4 regions of the Peribacillus sp. NPDC055009 genome follow, and region 1 is predicted to be linked to each of the others. Evidence: riboswitches for the same ligand, from Rfam matches in the RefSeq annotation. Region 1 holds a riboswitch; each other region holds the start of a gene.
The links. A riboswitch is a leader RNA that binds a small molecule or an ion and turns the genes downstream of it on or off. The one in region 1 is predicted to bind S-adenosylmethionine.
Positions count from the first base shown of each region.

Region 1 (4,284 bases):
TATAGAATATTTGTACATCATTAAGTTCTTTAGTATGGAGAAATTTTATCATAGATAAAAAAGGAGTGCAATGTATAATATTTCTAGTACAAGCATACAGAAACTTTACTTAAACCGTTTTGGATGTCAAGGAGACTATATTCGTCGCTTTTTCAATTGCCTGCTCCAAATCTTCTATTAAATCCTCTACATTTTCAATCCCAATCGATAAACGGACTTGGTCGGCACTCACACCCGCTTTCGCAAGACCTGCCTCATTCAATTGTTGATGGGTCGTACTGGCTGGGTGGATGATCAAGCTCTTCGCATCCCCAACATTCGCTACATGGGACCATAATTCCACCGAATTGATAAGTTTTGCCCCAGCTTCTCGATTACCTTGTATCCCAAAAGTCACAACAGATCCAGCTCCCTTTGGCAAATATTTTTCCGCAAGGGCTTTATCGGGATGATCCTCATCACCAGGATGTGAAACCCAAGTCACCGCAGGATGGTTTTTTAAATATTTAATGACAGACTTGGTGTTTGATAGATGCTCTTTCATCCTTACATGCAGCGTTTCAAGTCCCAGCGTAAACTGGAATGCACTTTGGGCACTTAGCGCAGGTCCTAAATCACGGAGTAACTGGACTCGGGCTTTCGTTATGAATGCGGCAGGTCCAACTGCCTCGGCGTATACCAGATTGTCGTAACTTGGGTCAGGCTCTGTGAAGCCAGGGTAATTTGGCGAGTTCCAATCGAATTTCCCTCCATCCACGATGACACCGCCAAGCGTAGTTCCATTTCCCAGAAGCCATTTTGTAGCGGAATGGATGACAATATCCGCTCCAAAATCAATTGGTCTGCATAGATACGGTGTCGCAAAGGTATTATCAATGATTAAAGGTATTCCGGCATCATGGGCGATTTTCGCTACCGCTTCAATATCAAGCACCCTCAAACTTGGATTTCCGATGGTTTCAGCAAAAATGGCTTTAGTTCTTGGCGTAATCGCCCTTTTGAAATTTTCAGGGTCATCAGGAGAAACGAACTTCACTTTAATCCCGTATTTAGGAAGAGTATTTTCAAAAAGGTTATACGTACCGCCATATAATGTAGATGCTGAAACAATCTCATCCCCTGCAGCGGCAATATTCAGGATTGAAAGTGAGATGGCAGCCATTCCGCTTGCTGTTGCCAATCCGCCGATTCCGCCTTCCAATAAGGCCATTCTTTCCTCAAAAACGCTGATCGTGGGATTATGGAGTCGTGAATATATATAGCCATTCTCCTTTAGGCCAAATAAATTCGCTGCATGGTCGGTGTCCTTGAACAAGTATGCATTGCTTTGGTAGATAGGAACTGCACGTGCACCTGTTTCATCAGCTTGCAGACCGCCATGAACACTCAATGTTTCGAAACGCAATTTTTTCCCTGACATATGATTTCACCTTTTTCTATGGATTTAGTTGGAATTATATGATGTCTGGCCTTTTATAAACAAAAAAACCACTTCAATAAGAAGAGGTTTCAAGAATACACCTCATCTACCAGAGCCAACACTCTGCTGGAATTAGCACCGTATATAAAAATTTATACCGGTTGCCGGGCTTCGTCGGGCCAGTCCCTCCGCCACTCTTGATAAGAACTATTAAATTCTGCTGTTACTTAATTCAAAATATAGCATTTTAGATTAAATCAGTCAATGAATTGTTAGAATATTCTTTGTTTAATTTCATCTAACATTCATATGTCCGCAACAAAGAAACCAACCACGGTTCCGATTGGTTTCTTAGCTGATTTCCTTAAGCAATCCGTACAAATAAGGAACGGATTGAAAGGCATATATTTTTTTGTGCAGCCGTCCTTCTTTGAAAAACAATAAACATGGAACACTTTCAATTTCATATGATTCGGCAATTGCTTGGACATAATTCATATTCATTTTGCCTGCCTTCAATTCCGGGAATAGCTCCAAGGATATCGTCAGCATCTTGGAGGCAACCTGACAAGTGCCGCATAAAGGGGTATATAAATATAAGCAAAAGGTTTCCCCATGTTCAACAGCAAGCTTACACTCTTCTTCTTTCCATTCCTGCATCAATTAGTCGTTCACCCTTTGACTTAAAAATTTCATTTTCACATTCATATTGGCAGATAGAAGCACAGTTGCGATATGATGTTCGGGTGAGCTTTCCACTTCTTTGTACATTTTATTAATATACAGGTGGTTCGCCTCAGGCATTTCCCTTCGGAACTGCTTCCGCAGCTTTTCTCCTGATTCATCTGCGTCAAAAAGGAGATAAACATCACGGTCCATCAATTCATCCACTAATTCATCCAGCTTAGTTAATGATATGGTCCCATTCGTACATCTTATTTCCACATCTTCATTTAAAACGGAGGCAACTTTTCTTCTATCGGAACTGCCTTCTACAATGATCACTTTATCGAATTCGCCCCACTCCATGTCATCACTCCATCTCACGAATTATGTGTGCAACTGCCACGGTACAAAATGAAAAAGAGAGCAGGCCTTTTCAGTCCCCCCTCTCCTTTTTTTAACCGTTGATTAAACTCTCATACTCTTCAGCGCTCATCAGGCTTTCAATATCACTGCTATTAGATGGTTCAAGCACAACCATCCATGCCTTTTCATAAGGAGACTCATTTACATATTCAGGGTTGTCACTTAAATCTTCGTTTACTTCAACAACCTTGCCACTGATAGGTGCATAAAGCTCAGAAACGGTCTTAACGGATTCAACACTTCCGAATGGTTCGTTCGCTTTCAATTCATCGCCGATTTCCGGAAGCTCAACGAATACGATGTCCCCAAGCTCGGACTGTGCGAAAGCTGTAATTCCAATGCGCACTGTTCCATCTTCCGTTTTGACCCATTCATGTTCTTTTGTGTAACGAAGTTCTTTTGGTGTTGTTGTCATTATTAACCCTCCATATGTACATCTTATTTTATCTATTCCATTATAAGGTAGATTGTTTGTTTAAGTAAGGAATTAACCAAATATTTCGAGAAATTTTCAGTTCCAAACCTGTTCGAATTGCTCCTCTTTGAAACCTACCGTCACTTTGGTGCCATCCGTAACAATCGGCCTTTTCAGAAGCATGCCATCTGTGGACAATATATCAAGCATCTCTGCTTCAGAAGCTTCTTTCAGCTTATCCTTTAAGCCAAGCTCCCGATATTTTTGACCGCTAGTATTGAAAAACTTCTTCAACTCCAAATTGCTGATTTTATATAGTTGTTCTATTTCTGTTCGCGAAGGCGGATTTTCCGCTATATGGATCGCTTCATACTGCAGTTCATGATTATCAAGCCACTTCTTCGCGTTACGGCATGTGCCGCATTTTGGGTACCAATATAATGTTAAGCCCATCATTTCACCACCTATCAATAGAATACCCGTTTTCATCACGCAATACAACGAATTGTCTTTTGATTTTCCAATGCGATTTCATCAAAGGAAATAAGGGAATGCCTTCTCGGGCATTCCCTTATTTCCTTTGATTCATTTCTTAAAGAGCATATTTTTCAGCTTCGATTACCTTGACGGAAGCTTCACGTTTTTTCGCAATGACATTGATCGGATTATGCCTTGTCAGCTTACGGAGCGACGCAAGCATGATGCGAAGAGTATCGCCTGTTTCCACTGCGATTAACGTTTCCTTTGCGTGCTGTTCTATTTCATTGAAAGCTTCCTGAACGAAGATTTCTGTGTAAAGCACTTTTTGTTTGTTCTTCTCCAAACCTGTAGCTGCTATTGCTTTTTCCGTACGCAATACCACGGATTCCGCTGCATAGGCAAGGGATGCGATATCAGCAATGTTGGAGAGGATTTCTTGTTCTTGATCAAGAGTTTTGCCGTATTTCTGTGCAGCAAGGCCAGCTGCCAGAATCCCGATTTTCTTAGCATTTCTAACAAGCATTTTTTCTTGTGCCAATGGCTCATCACCAGGTTCTTCCGGCATCATCATCATTAATTCCTCTTGTAGGCTTTGAGCCTTTTGAAGAAGCGGCAATTCCCCTTTAAGTGCTTTCTTCAGGAAAGTTCCAGGGACAAGCAATCGATTGATTTCATTTGTACCTTCAAAGATCCGGTTAATCCGGGAATCACGATATGCTTTTTCAATTTCATACTCCTGCATGAAACCATAGCCACCATGAAGCTGTACGCCTTCGTCCGTAACATAATCCAACACTTCGGAAGCGAAGAATTTATTCAATGAACACTCAATGGCATATTCAGCGATTGCAGCAGCCATTGATTTCCCATCTTTCACTTG
Region 1 is NZ_JBSGVZ010000002.1:161,508-165,791, forward strand. Features, by position in the region: gene ACWF5P_RS04590 (O-acetylhomoserine aminocarboxypropyltransferase/cysteine synthase family protein) at 110-1,420, opposite strand; SAM riboswitch class I at 1,520-1,627, opposite strand; gene ACWF5P_RS04595 (thioredoxin domain-containing protein) at 1,772-2,080, opposite strand; gene ACWF5P_RS04600 (toprim domain-containing protein) at 2,084-2,449, opposite strand; gene gcvH (glycine cleavage system protein GcvH) at 2,541-2,924, opposite strand; gene ACWF5P_RS04610 (arsenate reductase family protein) at 3,021-3,377, opposite strand; gene ACWF5P_RS04615 (acyl-CoA dehydrogenase family protein) at 3,517-4,284, opposite strand, start outside.

Region 2 (4,284 bases), on a different contig from region 1:
AAAAAGTAAACAATGAATGAAGGATAACGAAGAAATGTTTTGAAATCATGGTTCGGGATGAGACATTTCTTGTCGACAAACTGAAAGGACCAAGCAAGAGCTTGGTCCTTTTGTGTACAATTTATTAAGCTGTCGGTCCGCCAAGTTCTTCGATTTCACTTGGAACGCTGCCGAATTTCTTGAAGTTAGCACGGAATTGTGCGGCAAGGTCCGTTGCTGCTTCTTTATAAGCGGCAGGATCTGCCCAAGTCTTGATTGGCTGAAGCACTTCATCAGGAACACCAGGAACATGAAGCGGGATATCCAAGCCGAAGATATCATCTTTGATCGTTTCGATGTTCGCTAATTCACCTTCAAGTGCCGCTTGTACCATTGCACGAGTGTAAGCAAGTTTCATACGGCTTCCAGTTCCGTATGCTCCGCCAGTCCATCCAGTGTTGACAAGGTATACCTTTGCATTGTGCTCGTCAATTTTATCACCAAGCATCTCAGCATAGCGTTGAGCTGGAAGAGGTAAGAATGGAGATCCGAAGCAAGTGGAGAATGTAGCTTCCGGTGAAGTTACGCCTCTTTCAGTACCAGCCAATTTACTAGTGTATCCGCTTAGGAAGTGGAACATTGCCTGTTCTTTGGAAAGCTTGCTGATTGGAGGCAGAACGCCTGAAGCATCAGCTGTTAAGAAAATGATTGTATTTGGATGTCCTGCAATACTTGGGTTCACGATGTTATCGATCGCTTGCATTTGGTAAGCAGCACGAGTGTTTTCAGTCAATGAACTGTCATCATAGTTCGCTTCACGTGTATCCGGATCAACAACAACATTTTCCAATACGGCACCGAAACGGATTGCATCGAAAATTTGTGGTTCTTTTTCACGTGAAAGATTGATCGTTTTCGCATAGCAGCCGCCTTCGATGTTGAATACGCCATTAGAAGACCAGCCGTGCTCGTCATCGCCAATCAGTTTACGGCTAGTGTCTGCTGATAAAGTTGTTTTGCCTGTACCGGACAGACCGAAGAATAAAGCGACGTCCCCTTCACGTCCTACGTTAGCAGAGCAATGCATTGGAAGGATTCCAGCCTCTGGAAGTAAGTAGTTCATGATCGAGAAGATCGATTTTTTCATTTCTCCTGCATATTCGGTTCCGCCGATCAGGATGGTACGTCGTTCAAATGAAACGATGATGAAAGTTTCGGAAGTGGTTCCGTCCACTTCTGGGTCTGCTTTGAAGTTAGGTGCAGAAAGGATTGTGAATTCAGCTTCGTGACCTCTTAGTTCCTCTTCATTTGGACGGATGAACAAAGTATGGGCGAAAAGGTTATGCCAAGCATATTCATTAACAACACGGATTGGAAGACGAGATGATTCGTCTGCACCAGCGAAACCTTTAAAAACAAAAATCTCTTCTTTTGCTTTTAGGTAGTCAACTACTTTATTATATAGTTTATTGAACACATCTTCGGAAATTGGCTGGTTCACTGAACCCCAATCGATTTTATCTTTAACGGATGCTTCTTCCACGATAAATTTATCTTTAGGTGAACGACCAGTATATTTGCCGGTTTCAGCTTTTACTGCGCCGGTTGATGTTAAAACGCCTTCATTTCTGCTTAATACTTTTTCGACCAATTGAGGAACTGAAAGTTGAGTTTGCACATTGTTTCCTGTTAATAACTGGTGTAACTCATTAGAAACATCTACAGAATTCATATATGAGGTACCTTCCTTTGTTTAAGTTTTTAGATTACAATTAGTATAACACATTCATTTAAATAGTCTATACTATTTCTTCTAATTTGTGATTATTTTCAGCTGGACACGTTAATCATTTTATTCCGGCAGGAACCGAGTCAGGATTATCACATATACTTTAATGAAGTCAATTTTATTCCGGCAGGAACCGAGTCAGGATTATCACATATACTTTAATGAAGTCAATTTTATTTTAATAGGAAGTAAGTAAGCAATATATTTCCAATGGTGAAGTCGTTTTTCGTATGCTTAATACTTATTATTAATGGCAATTTCCAACATTTCTATTCGTATTTTGCATTGTAAACCCTTCAAAAACGCTGTATCAACACTTTTTTCAAAAGAAAGCCATACTGGGCGGAAATGTTCTTTTTAGAAAAGCATTGACAAATTCCAACCAGATACGATAATATCTTAAATTGTACGGATTCTCTTATCCCGAGTTGGTGGAGGGACAGGCCCTTTGAAACCCAGCAACCTGCCATATTGAACTTGACTCCAAGATCGATCGCCGAAAATAAAGCGAAGATCTTCAAGGAATAGTGGTGATGGTGCTAACCTGAGCAAGGTAAAAACCCTTGAACGATAAGAGTGAAAGGATAGAAGACAGAATTTTAAACCTTTCCTCATTTGCCAGGGAAGGTTTTTGTGTTTTTCATAAGTAATTCTGTGTCTATAGTTGAAACTAATGAGGGAAACGAGTTCCGTAAAAATCAGGCTTATGCCTACAACATACTAACTTCCAAGGAGGAAATATGATGTCAAAGAAACGTCTATTTACTTCTGAATCTGTTACAGAGGGCCATCCGGACAAAATTTGTGATCAGATTTCAGATTCCATTTTAGATGCTATCCTAGCTAAGGATGCAAATGCACGTGTTGCGTGTGAAACTAGTGTAACAACAGGCCTTGTACTTGTTGCTGGTGAAATTACAACGTCCGCTTACGTGGATATTCCGCGTATCGTTCGTGATACGATTAAAGGAATTGGCTACACACGTGCGAAATACGGTTTCGATGCTGAAACTTGTGCAGTGTTGAGTTCCATTGATGAGCAGTCTGCCGATATCGCAGCTGGAGTCGATAAAGCATTGGAAGCTCGTGAAGGAAACATGTCAGAGGAAGAAATCGATGCAATCGGTGCAGGGGACCAAGGTCTTATGTTCGGATTTGCTTGTAATGAAACAGAAGAGCTTATGCCGCTTCCGATTTCATTGGCGCATAAACTTTCATTCCGCCTGGCTCAAGTTCGTAAAGATGAAACTCTTGCTTACTTACGCCCTGATGGTAAAACACAGGTAACTGTGGAATATGATGAGAATAACCGTCCTGTACGTGTAGATACAATCGTTATCTCTACACAGCATGATGCTGAAATTACGCTTGAACAAATTCAAGCCGATCTAAAAGAACATGTGATCAAAGCGGTCGTTCCAGCTGAATTGATCGATGCTCAAACTAAATACTTCATCAACCCGACTGGCCGTTTCGTAATTGGCGGACCTCAAGGGGATGCTGGTCTTACTGGACGTAAAATCATCGTTGATACTTACGGTGGATACGCTCGTCACGGCGGCGGTGCATTCTCTGGTAAGGATGCTACTAAAGTTGACCGTTCTGCTGCATACGCTGCTCGTTATGTTGCGAAAAACATCGTGGCAGCCGGCCTTGCCGACAAAGCGGAAGTTCAATTGGCATACGCAATCGGTGTGGCAGAGCCTGTATCGATTTCAATTGATACGTTCGGAACTGGTACAGTTAGCGAAGAAGTCCTTGTTGACCTAGTTCGTGCTAACTTCGACCTTCGTCCAGCTGGCATCATCAAAATGCTTGACCTTCGTCGTCCGATCTACAAACAAACAGCTGCTTACGGACACTTTGGCCGTACAGATGTCGATCTTCCATGGGAACGCACGGACAAAGCAGAAACATTAAAAGCACAAGCGTAAATCATATAAAAAAGGTGTCCCGCAATTTGCGGGACACCTTTTTTTTGTGGATTAATTTTGCCGTCAGCGGGAATAATTCAAGAAATCCCAAAGAAATATAAAATACGTGCAAAACTCGTGAGTTAAAGTCGTTTACAAGTTTGTTTGGGTCATCAAATCGTGAGGTTGAAGCGTTACTCGAGAGTTTGTAGCAAGTACTCGAGATTTTAGAGCGTATACTCGAGATTTTAGAGCGTATACTCGAGAGTTTAGAGCGTATACTCATGAGTTTAGAGCATATACTCATGAATTTAGAGCGTATACTCGTGAGTTTGGAGTAAATACTCGTGAATTTGTAGCAAATACTCGAGAGTTTGAGTACAATACTCGTAACTTTCAGTCAATTCACTTTATGCGTTCCGCGGTTTTATAGTATTGTCCTTTTTCGGCATATTCGCGAACGATGCGTTCCATATCCTGGCGATCTTCTTCGTTGATTTCGCGAATGACTTTAGCTGGGCGTCCGAATGCCAGCATGTTCGGTGGAATGACTTTACCTTGTGGAACGAGGCTGCCGGCACCGATGAAGGCTCCTTCGCCGAT
Region 2 is NZ_JBSGVZ010000011.1:115,055-119,338, reverse strand. Features, by position in the region: gene pckA (phosphoenolpyruvate carboxykinase (ATP)) at 125-1,711, opposite strand; SAM riboswitch class I at 2,184-2,345, shown strand; gene metK (methionine adenosyltransferase) at 2,509-3,702, shown strand; gene ACWF5P_RS17315 (gamma carbonic anhydrase) at 4,087-4,284, opposite strand, start outside.
Region 2: linked by a shared signal. The riboswitch ahead of metK (methionine adenosyltransferase) and the one ahead of ACWF5P_RS04590 (O-acetylhomoserine aminocarboxypropyltransferase/cysteine synthase family protein) in region 1 are both predicted to bind S-adenosylmethionine.

Region 3 (4,284 bases), on a different contig from region 1:
GAATAAAGAATCTTTTAAAGTAAGGCCTGCTTCGACTGCAAAGTTATTATTGATGGCTGAAGCATCGGCATCATCCAATAGACGCGGTGTATTGCCGGCAGCAACAGGTTGGATTTTCAAGTTTTTCGGATTTTCCTTAATGATTTCCAATGATCCCGATCCATTGAATTCCTCTTTCAATGTAATCAATCCAGCTTCCTGAAGAAGAAGCAATGCACGGCCAAAGTTCGTTGCTTCATTCGGAACGGCAATCGTAGCGCCATCCGGAAGATCCTTGAGATCTTTATGTTTTTTCGAATAAAGGCCCATAGGAGCAATGACAGTCGACCCGATGGCCTCTAATTTCAGATTTTGGTCTTGAACGAATTCATCGAAGTATGCGACCGTTTGGAATGAATTGGCATCAATTTCACCTTCACTTAAAGCAAGGTTCGGTTGGATATAATCATTGAAAGTGACCAGTTCAATATTAAGCCCTTCCTCTTTCGCTATGTCGACAATGTATTCCCATGTTCTTGTATCCCCGCTGCTGACACCGACTTTTACTGTTTTCACATCATCCGAACCGCCTGATGCACCTTCTTCTTTCCCGCATGCTGCAGACAAGATGGCCAATGCCAATACTATGATCGTTAATAAGATTTTCTTCATTTCTCCTACCTCCTGTTATTTTTATCTTCTTCTGATTTTTCTTGAAACAAAATTCCCGGTGGATTGCAGTAATTGAACGATGATCACGAGCGCCGCCACTGTGACGATCATCGTCATCGTATCAAACCTTTGATAACCGTAAGCCAAAGCTAAATCTCCGACCCCGCCTGCACCGACGGCACCTGCCATGGCCGTAGATCCAACAAGCCCGATTGTCGCTGTTGTAAATGTAAGGATCAACGAACTAAGTCCCTCAGGAATCAAAAAACGATAAATGATTTGCCATGTCGTCGCCCCCATCGCCTGAGCTGCCTCGATGATCCCTTTGTCCACTTCCAACAGGGAGTTCTCCACAAGCCGGGCGATATAAGGAGCCGCGTAAAAGATTAGCGGAACAATGGCCGCATTCGTTCCGATCGCACTGCCTACAATCATTCTGGTAAACGGAATAAGTGCTACTAGCAAGATGATGAAAGGAACCGACCGCAATATATTGATGATCGGGTTCAATACATTAAAGACCCATTTATTCTCCAGGATATGACCCTTTCTTGTAATGACAAGCAGGATACCAAGCGGAAGACCAATCAATCCGGAAAATACCAATGAGATGGCTACCATATAAAGTGTGTCACCGAAAGCTGTCGACAGCTGATCTGCCGTTATTTCCATTCCCCAAAGCGTATTACCCATTTATCTGCACCTCCTGGACGAGAATCCCCTCATCTTTAATATACTGATAAGCCTTGTCCACCTCATTTTTATTCCCGGTCACTTCGATGATCAAATTCCCGAAAGGCGTTTCCTGAATTTCAGAAATATTGGCTGATAAAACACTTAAATGAACATCATATTTCTTCGAGATGGTTGAAAGCAAAGGAGTACCCGAAGTAGTCCCAATAAAATTAATTTTCCAAATAATCGGGATATGGGACCCTATGCTTTTTAGGAAACTTTGTGGAATTTCGTCATGTATGACCGTTCTCACGAAGTTTTTTGCAATATCCGTTTGCGGCTTCGCAAAAACTTCGAAAACCGAACCTTGTTCAACGACGCATCCGCCCTCCATGACCGCTACCTTATTGCAAATTTCCCGAATGACAGACATCTCATGAGTGATTAGCAGAATGGTAATATTGTATTCTTTATTGATTTTCTTTAAGAGCTGCAGAACAGCACTCGTTGTTTGCGGATCCAATGCCGAGGTAGCTTCATCACACAATAAGATCGATGGATTGGTAGCCAATGCTCTCGCAATGCCGATCCGCTGCTTTTGACCGCCGGATAATTGTTCCGGATAACTCTTTGCTTTGCTCGATAAGCCAACGAACTCCAACAGCTCGCCTACCCGCTTTTTGATTTCTTTACCAGGGGTTCCCGATAAAATCAGCGGCATGGCGATATTATCAAAAACGGTCTTTGAGTTTAGCAAATTGAAATGCTGAAAGATCATCCCGATTTTTTTCTTTTCTGCCCGTAATTCCTTCGCGCTCAATTTGGTTAAATCCTTGCCCCCAACAATCACCGAACCAGCTGAAGGATGTTCAAGCAAATTGACCAACCTGATCAACGTACTCTTCCCGGCCCCGCTATAACCGACTACACCGAATATATCCCCCTTTTCCACTGTCAAATTAATGCCCTTCAAAGCCTCGACAGTCTGTTTCTTTGTTTGATATACCTTTTTAACATTTTGAAACTCAATCATCCAATCTCCCCCCATGTTGTTTATTTGTACGAATTCATTATCCAGAGAGAAGAGCTTTGCAACGCTTCATAATGATAGGGTTAAATTCGAAACTCACGAGTAAATCTGCGAAACTCATGAGTAATTGCACCAAATTCCCTAATAACCATATACATTTTGAATAAACAAAAGAGGCCTCTTCCGTCATCAGACAGAAGAGGCCTCTTTAGACATAAAAAAGAGTAAACTCTTAAATTAATTATCTAAGAAAAGCTCCTTCTTATCTTTCAAACTTTCGTCCGTTGGAATTAGCACAGTATTTTTACAAAAGTAAAAACCCGCTGCCGAGGTATCATAGGGCCAAGTCCCTCCACATCTCTTGATAAGAATTAACGTTATATTTAATTATGTCCTTCACTATATATTCTAATTTCTCTAAAGTCAACCCTATTTTTCATCGGTTAAAATATTTTCACAGTATAGTGATTGACGCCTTTTAATTATATTAATATAGTTAAATTTTATATTCTATAATGATTTGCCCATTCTCCATACTGGGTATATTTCATTTTCTTCCCTTATCTTCATCATGCCTGAATTCTTATATAAGCGAATCGCCCTTTGATTATCCGGAGAAACCCTTAAATGATATTCGGATACATTAAATCGCCCGAAAAAGTTTTCTGCATAGCGAACCAATTCCTTGCCAAGGCCTTTACTGCGGTATCCGGGAATAAGATAAAATAGATCTACATAGCCGATCTCAGTTCCTTCATACTCCCGAATTCGAAGTTCCATTTGCCCAATCGGTACTTGGTCCTTTTCAATGATCACCTGTCCCCCCGGGAATTTGCGGACCCTTTCTTCCATTCGTTGCAGATATGTATTTTCATCTCCAAAACCTGCCTCAGATCCAAAACTTACAACAAAGGAATCTTTCCTGAATTTAACGATAATATCTTTATCTTTGTCCGTATCAATGGTACGAAAGATCAACTTCATCCTCTCCTATCATTTTAGTGAAATAGTTTTCAAGCAAAAAAAAAACATTTCACTTACGGTCTTCATGATATTTCATTATTTACTTTTCAAGCGTCTTATTTCATTTTCTCTGAAAGGATTTTTCCTTAATCCCTATAGGAATGGTCATAATATTAAATTAAAAACAAATGCAATATTGTTTGGTGAGTTCTAGTAATGGGGATTGGATTGGCACAAACAAATCTATTTAATTTTCGAGTCTAACTTTGCAGGGTAACCCTAAGTGAATGAATGTTCGAGAGGAATTTGTTTATTAAGCTCTAACTCAACTTTTTCCCAAGCATCCTTTTTCCCTTTCATTTACATTCCAATTATAATAGGTAAGTGGAATACATTTACATGATTATCCATTATAAAAATCATTGGAGGTATTGAAGATGAAAGTTGTTGCAATAGTGGGAAGTATCCGTAAAGAGTCTTACAACCTTAAGCTTGCCAAATATATTCAATCTAGATATCAAGATCGGTTCGATCTCGAAATATTGAACATTCGGGATTTACCTTTTTATGATCAAGATATTGAAAATGACCCTCCATCAGTTGTAAAAGAATTTAAAAGCAAAGTGGCCGAAGCAGATGCAGTTTTGTGGGTAACTCCTGAATACAACGGTACGATTCCAGGTGTATTGGGCAATGCAATCGATTGGTTATCACGTGTCGATAAAGTCTTAATCGGCAAACCATCATGGATCATGGGTGCTTCAATGGGGCAATTAGGAACGGTTAAAGCTCAATTGCATTTGCGTGAAATCTTATTCGCAATAGGCATCGCCTCCCCACTCCTTCCAGGGAATGAAGTATATGTTGGTGCAGTGCATGACAAAATCGATAACGAAGGCAGGCTTACACATGAGTCGACTGTCCAGTTTATCGATACGGTCGTGGATAATTTCATTAGCTGGTAT
Region 3 is NZ_JBSGVZ010000001.1:33,890-38,173, reverse strand. Features, by position in the region: gene ACWF5P_RS00160 (MetQ/NlpA family ABC transporter substrate-binding protein) at 1-651, opposite strand, end outside; gene ACWF5P_RS00155 (methionine ABC transporter permease) at 673-1,323, opposite strand; gene ACWF5P_RS00150 (ATP-binding cassette domain-containing protein) at 1,337-2,359, opposite strand; SAM riboswitch class I at 2,616-2,727, opposite strand; gene ACWF5P_RS00145 (GNAT family N-acetyltransferase) at 2,867-3,334, opposite strand; gene ACWF5P_RS00140 (NADPH-dependent FMN reductase) at 3,757-4,284, shown strand, end outside.
Region 3: linked by a shared signal. The riboswitch ahead of ACWF5P_RS00150 (ATP-binding cassette domain-containing protein) and the one ahead of ACWF5P_RS04590 (O-acetylhomoserine aminocarboxypropyltransferase/cysteine synthase family protein) in region 1 are both predicted to bind S-adenosylmethionine.

Region 4 (4,284 bases), on a different contig from region 1:
TACGCACCTGGGGTGAGTGCTCCATCGCCGTTTGGACTGAATCCGAAATTGGTACGTGCGATTATTAGGCATATCGTATCGAATGAAAAAATCCTCTCCTTTGACATTTCGGAAGTGAATCCTTCGTTGGACGAAAATAATAAAACCGTAACATTGGCAGCACATTTAATAAATGAAGTTTTGCTGCATTTTAAATAATGAATGGATATGGAAGAGGGGCAATTCCAATTTGGTCCTTCCAGCTTTCCTCAATGTTATCTCCATGCTCAATTATAAGTATTGAAACTAAGTCCTTTGGCTGCACCCAGGCTGTCCGTGAATCATTCATGGACAGTCTTTTTTACGCCTCCTTTACACGCGTTAATGGTCGGGGCCATTGCTTGACTCCCCGTTATAGGATTAACCATGGCTCTACCAAAGTTCACTACTGATACTTGTGGGTTTTTGGTTTATAATAACAACCATCTAGGGGGGATTTTTTATGAATGAATATAAAGTGACGGTCAGGAATGGCAGTACCTTGATCTTGTCGGAAATCATTAAAGCTGAAGATGAAAGAGAAGTCCTTGGAACTCTTTTGATTTCCAGCGAATTATTTAATCAACCATTTACCGACATCAGGATTTTAGAACGCTGATTTGTGCCTGTCCGTTCGATTTGTTACACTGTAATAAATTCTAATACGGTAGGCGATAGTATGTGTGGACGTTTTACCCTTTTCACTGACATTGAAGAAATAAAAGATCGGTTTGATATTCAAGGATCGTTTGATGGGGAATACCAATTCAGCTACAATATTGCTCCCTCCCAATCCGTTCTCTCCGTCATTAATGACGGGGCAAGGAATCGACTTGGATATCTTCGGTGGGGACTCATTCCTTTCTGGGCAAAAGACGAAAAAGTGGGCTACAAAATGATCAATGCCAGAGCGGAAACCATTGCTGAGAAAGCAAGCTTCAGGAATGCGTATAAGAAGAAGAGATGCTTGATAATCGCTGACTCTTTTTATGAATGGAAGAAGACACCGGAAAGAAAAATACCGATGCGAATAAAACTGAAGAATCATGCTCCATTTGGAATGGCGGGTATCTGGGAATCCTGGAAATCTCCTGAAGGCATCAGCGTCTATTCATGCTCCGTTATAACAACCGTTCCTAATGAGCTAATGACCAGCATTCATGATCGTATGCCTGTCATCCTTAAACCAGAAGATGAAAAAGAATGGTTGAGTCCAACAAATAATGATCCTGCATATCTGCAGCAGTATTTAAAGTCATTCGATTCGGAACAGATGGAAGCCTTTGAGGTATCGACTGATGTGAATTCGACCAAAAATAATTCATCTAACCTAATACAACAAATTTGCTGAGAGGTCATAAGACCTCTTTTTTATATGAATTCCGTCCCGATAAATGAAAAAAACTGATTAACCGCACATGTCAAGATTTCTTTATAAATAGTAAAGAGTGCATGTAAAATACTTTAAAATTAACCCTTGCGAAAATAGACAAAATGCTGTACTGTTATATTTGCTTTTCAAAAAGACTTTCGATGTCACTTTCACAAACTCAGATGGTTTCAGCAAGTTTCCAGTGTGGTACTTTTCTGGAAGGCATCGTAATATTTGATAAATTATATAATGTAATCTTCTTATCAAGAGAGACGGAGGGACTGGCCCGAAGATGTCTCGGCAGCGGACTTAAATGGAGTGCTGTGCCAAATCCAGCAGGCTGATTTTTGCCTGAAAGATAAGGAGGGTGTTTTTTATAAATTAAAAGACCTCTTCTTGTTGTTAAATAGAAGGGGTCTTTTTTATGCCAGTTTTTTTGCTATATCTCCAAGACTAGATAATCAGGTAGGTTCAAATTGGAGTTATTTGCGAAAGCTGTTAATAGAATAAGAGCTGTGACACATGTCACGGGAAAAATAAAAAGAGGTGTACATCATGAGTGCAAACAATAAAGGGAATCCATGGGCATTGATCCCATTTGTCGTATTTTTAATTTTATTTATAGGGTCCGGAATCATCACTAAAGATTTTTATTCATTTCCGGTGATTGTTGCAATTTCAATTGCTTCGGCAGCTGCATTGGCAATGAATCCGAAAGAGACATTCAATCATAAGGTTGATATCTTCTGTAAAGGTGCCGGGGACGCCAATATTATGTTAATGGTTATCATTTTCCTTTTAGCTGGCGCTTTTGCCGAAGTTGCCAATGGCATGGGAGCAGTTGAATCGACAGTGAATCTTGCCTTAGCTGTTTTTCCGCAAAATCTATTAATGGTAGGGATATTCATTATTGCTTGTTTTATTTCTTTATCCATGGGGACAAGCATGGGAACGATTGTTGCATTGGCACCTATAGGGGTCGGGATTAGTGAGCAAACAGATATTTCGCTTGCCCTATCAATGGCGGCCGTTATTGGTGGTGCGATGTTTGGGGATAACCTTTCCTTCATTTCAGATACGACAATCGCTGCAGTTCGAACTCAGGGAACGAAAATGAAGGATAAGTTTAAAGTGAATTTTTTCATCGTTTTACCTGCGGCCATCATCACATGTGCAATCCTTGGAATTTTAACAATGGGTGAACAAGCTGACATCTCCCAACATTCTTATAATTGGGTGAAGATTCTTCCATATCTTTGCGTATTGATCACTGCATTGGCAGGAGTCAATGTGTTCCTGGTCCTTTCCATCGGAATCGTATTTGCCGGAATTATCGGCTTGGCTGATGGAAGTTATAAACCGTTGGGTGTCATTCAAAAAGTTGGAGAAGGAATGGCGGGAATGTATGAAATCTCCTTCCTTGCCATTTTAATTGCAGGTATGGTAGCTGTTATCAAACATAATGGTGGCATCGATTATCTACTCCATCTAGTGACCCGAAATAGCAAATCAAAAAAAGGGGCGGAATTCAGCATTGCAGGGCTTGTTGGTTTGACAAACCTTTCAACGGCAAATAACACGATTTCGATTATCATTGCCGGGCCACTTGCCAAAAATATCGCTGAAAAGTATGGGATTGATCCGCGTAAATCAGCGAGCTTGCTTGACATATTTGCATGTTGTATCCAAGGGTTGATACCATATGGAGCACAACTGCTTGTTGCAGCAGGGGTAGCAAAGATTTCTCCGATAAGCATCTTGCAGTATTCATATTACCCAATACTAATTGGATTTTGTGGCGTCATTGCCATCTTGATTGGTTTTCCACGGTTTCAGCCGGGAAATGATGGATCGAAGAACTAAAAGTTAAAACAAAGTTGATTGGAGCGGGTGTGCGAGACTCCTGCGGGAAAAGCGAGTCCAGGGGAGACCCCGCAGGCGCAAAGGCTCCCGGACCGCCCGCGGAAAGCGAGTGCCTGGAGGGGAAATCAACGTTCAAATTGTACAAACCCCTAAAATTTCATCGAGTTTGTCTGCAGTCTGAACACCCTGAATCATTGGATACAGGGTGTTTTTTGTATGGTAAATACATAAACATAATCAAGTTTTCTCCCATTCATATAGTATCAATCATTCTTCAATTTTTCTGCTTAATTCCGGTCCAAATTAATGATGGTTGTGTGTGCGACACCTGTCATGAATAGAGGACAACACCAACTAAACCGGAAAGGATAATTACATAGGCTGGGTGCCAGCGTAATTTCATTAGGGCAAATAACGATAATCCAAAAACGAGTAATAAGCTTATCGCATGCCAAGAAAAGTTCAGCGCTATCATATTATTGGAAAGTGCAAAGCTGATTGCTGCAAAGAGGATTAAACCAGTGACAATGGGTCTTAGTCCATAGAACATGGATTGAATAACTGGGTAATGATTCAATTTGCTGAAGAAGGTGGCTATAACGGTTACGAATATAATAGCAGGAAGTAAGATTCCGAAAGCAGATGAAATGGCCCCTGCAAATCCAGCAGTAGAATAGCCAACAAGAATGGCACTATTGGCAGTGACAGGGCCTGGGGACATACCGGAAATCGCGATGATATCAGTAAATTGCTGCGTCGTCATCCATCCATGCTGTGAGACTTCCGATTCTATTACGGGAATCATGGCGTATCCGCCTCCAAACGATACAAAGCCGATAATAAAGAAGGTGCTAAACAACTCCCACAATTCCATCATTCCATCACACACTTTCTTGAAAATTAGTTAGACCCTTTTTTGATATACCTATATGCCAGCACCCATGAAAGGTTCGAAATCATTTTCTTCATTTCCTATATCTTTTCTGTCCAACTTGACATCGTAACCTAATTTTCTCTTAATGGAGATGGTC
Region 4 is NZ_JBSGVZ010000026.1:7,998-12,281, reverse strand. Features, by position in the region: gene hutG (formimidoylglutamase) at 1-198, shown strand, start outside; gene ACWF5P_RS24715 (hypothetical protein) at 482-637, shown strand; gene ACWF5P_RS24710 (SOS response-associated peptidase) at 698-1,369, shown strand; SAM riboswitch class I at 1,648-1,755, shown strand; gene ACWF5P_RS24705 (Na+/H+ antiporter NhaC family protein) at 1,946-3,253, shown strand; gene ACWF5P_RS24700 (chromate transporter) at 3,585-4,130, opposite strand; gene ACWF5P_RS24695 (chromate transporter) at 4,179-4,284, opposite strand, start outside.
Region 4: linked by a shared signal. The riboswitch ahead of ACWF5P_RS24705 (Na+/H+ antiporter NhaC family protein) and the one ahead of ACWF5P_RS04590 (O-acetylhomoserine aminocarboxypropyltransferase/cysteine synthase family protein) in region 1 are both predicted to bind S-adenosylmethionine.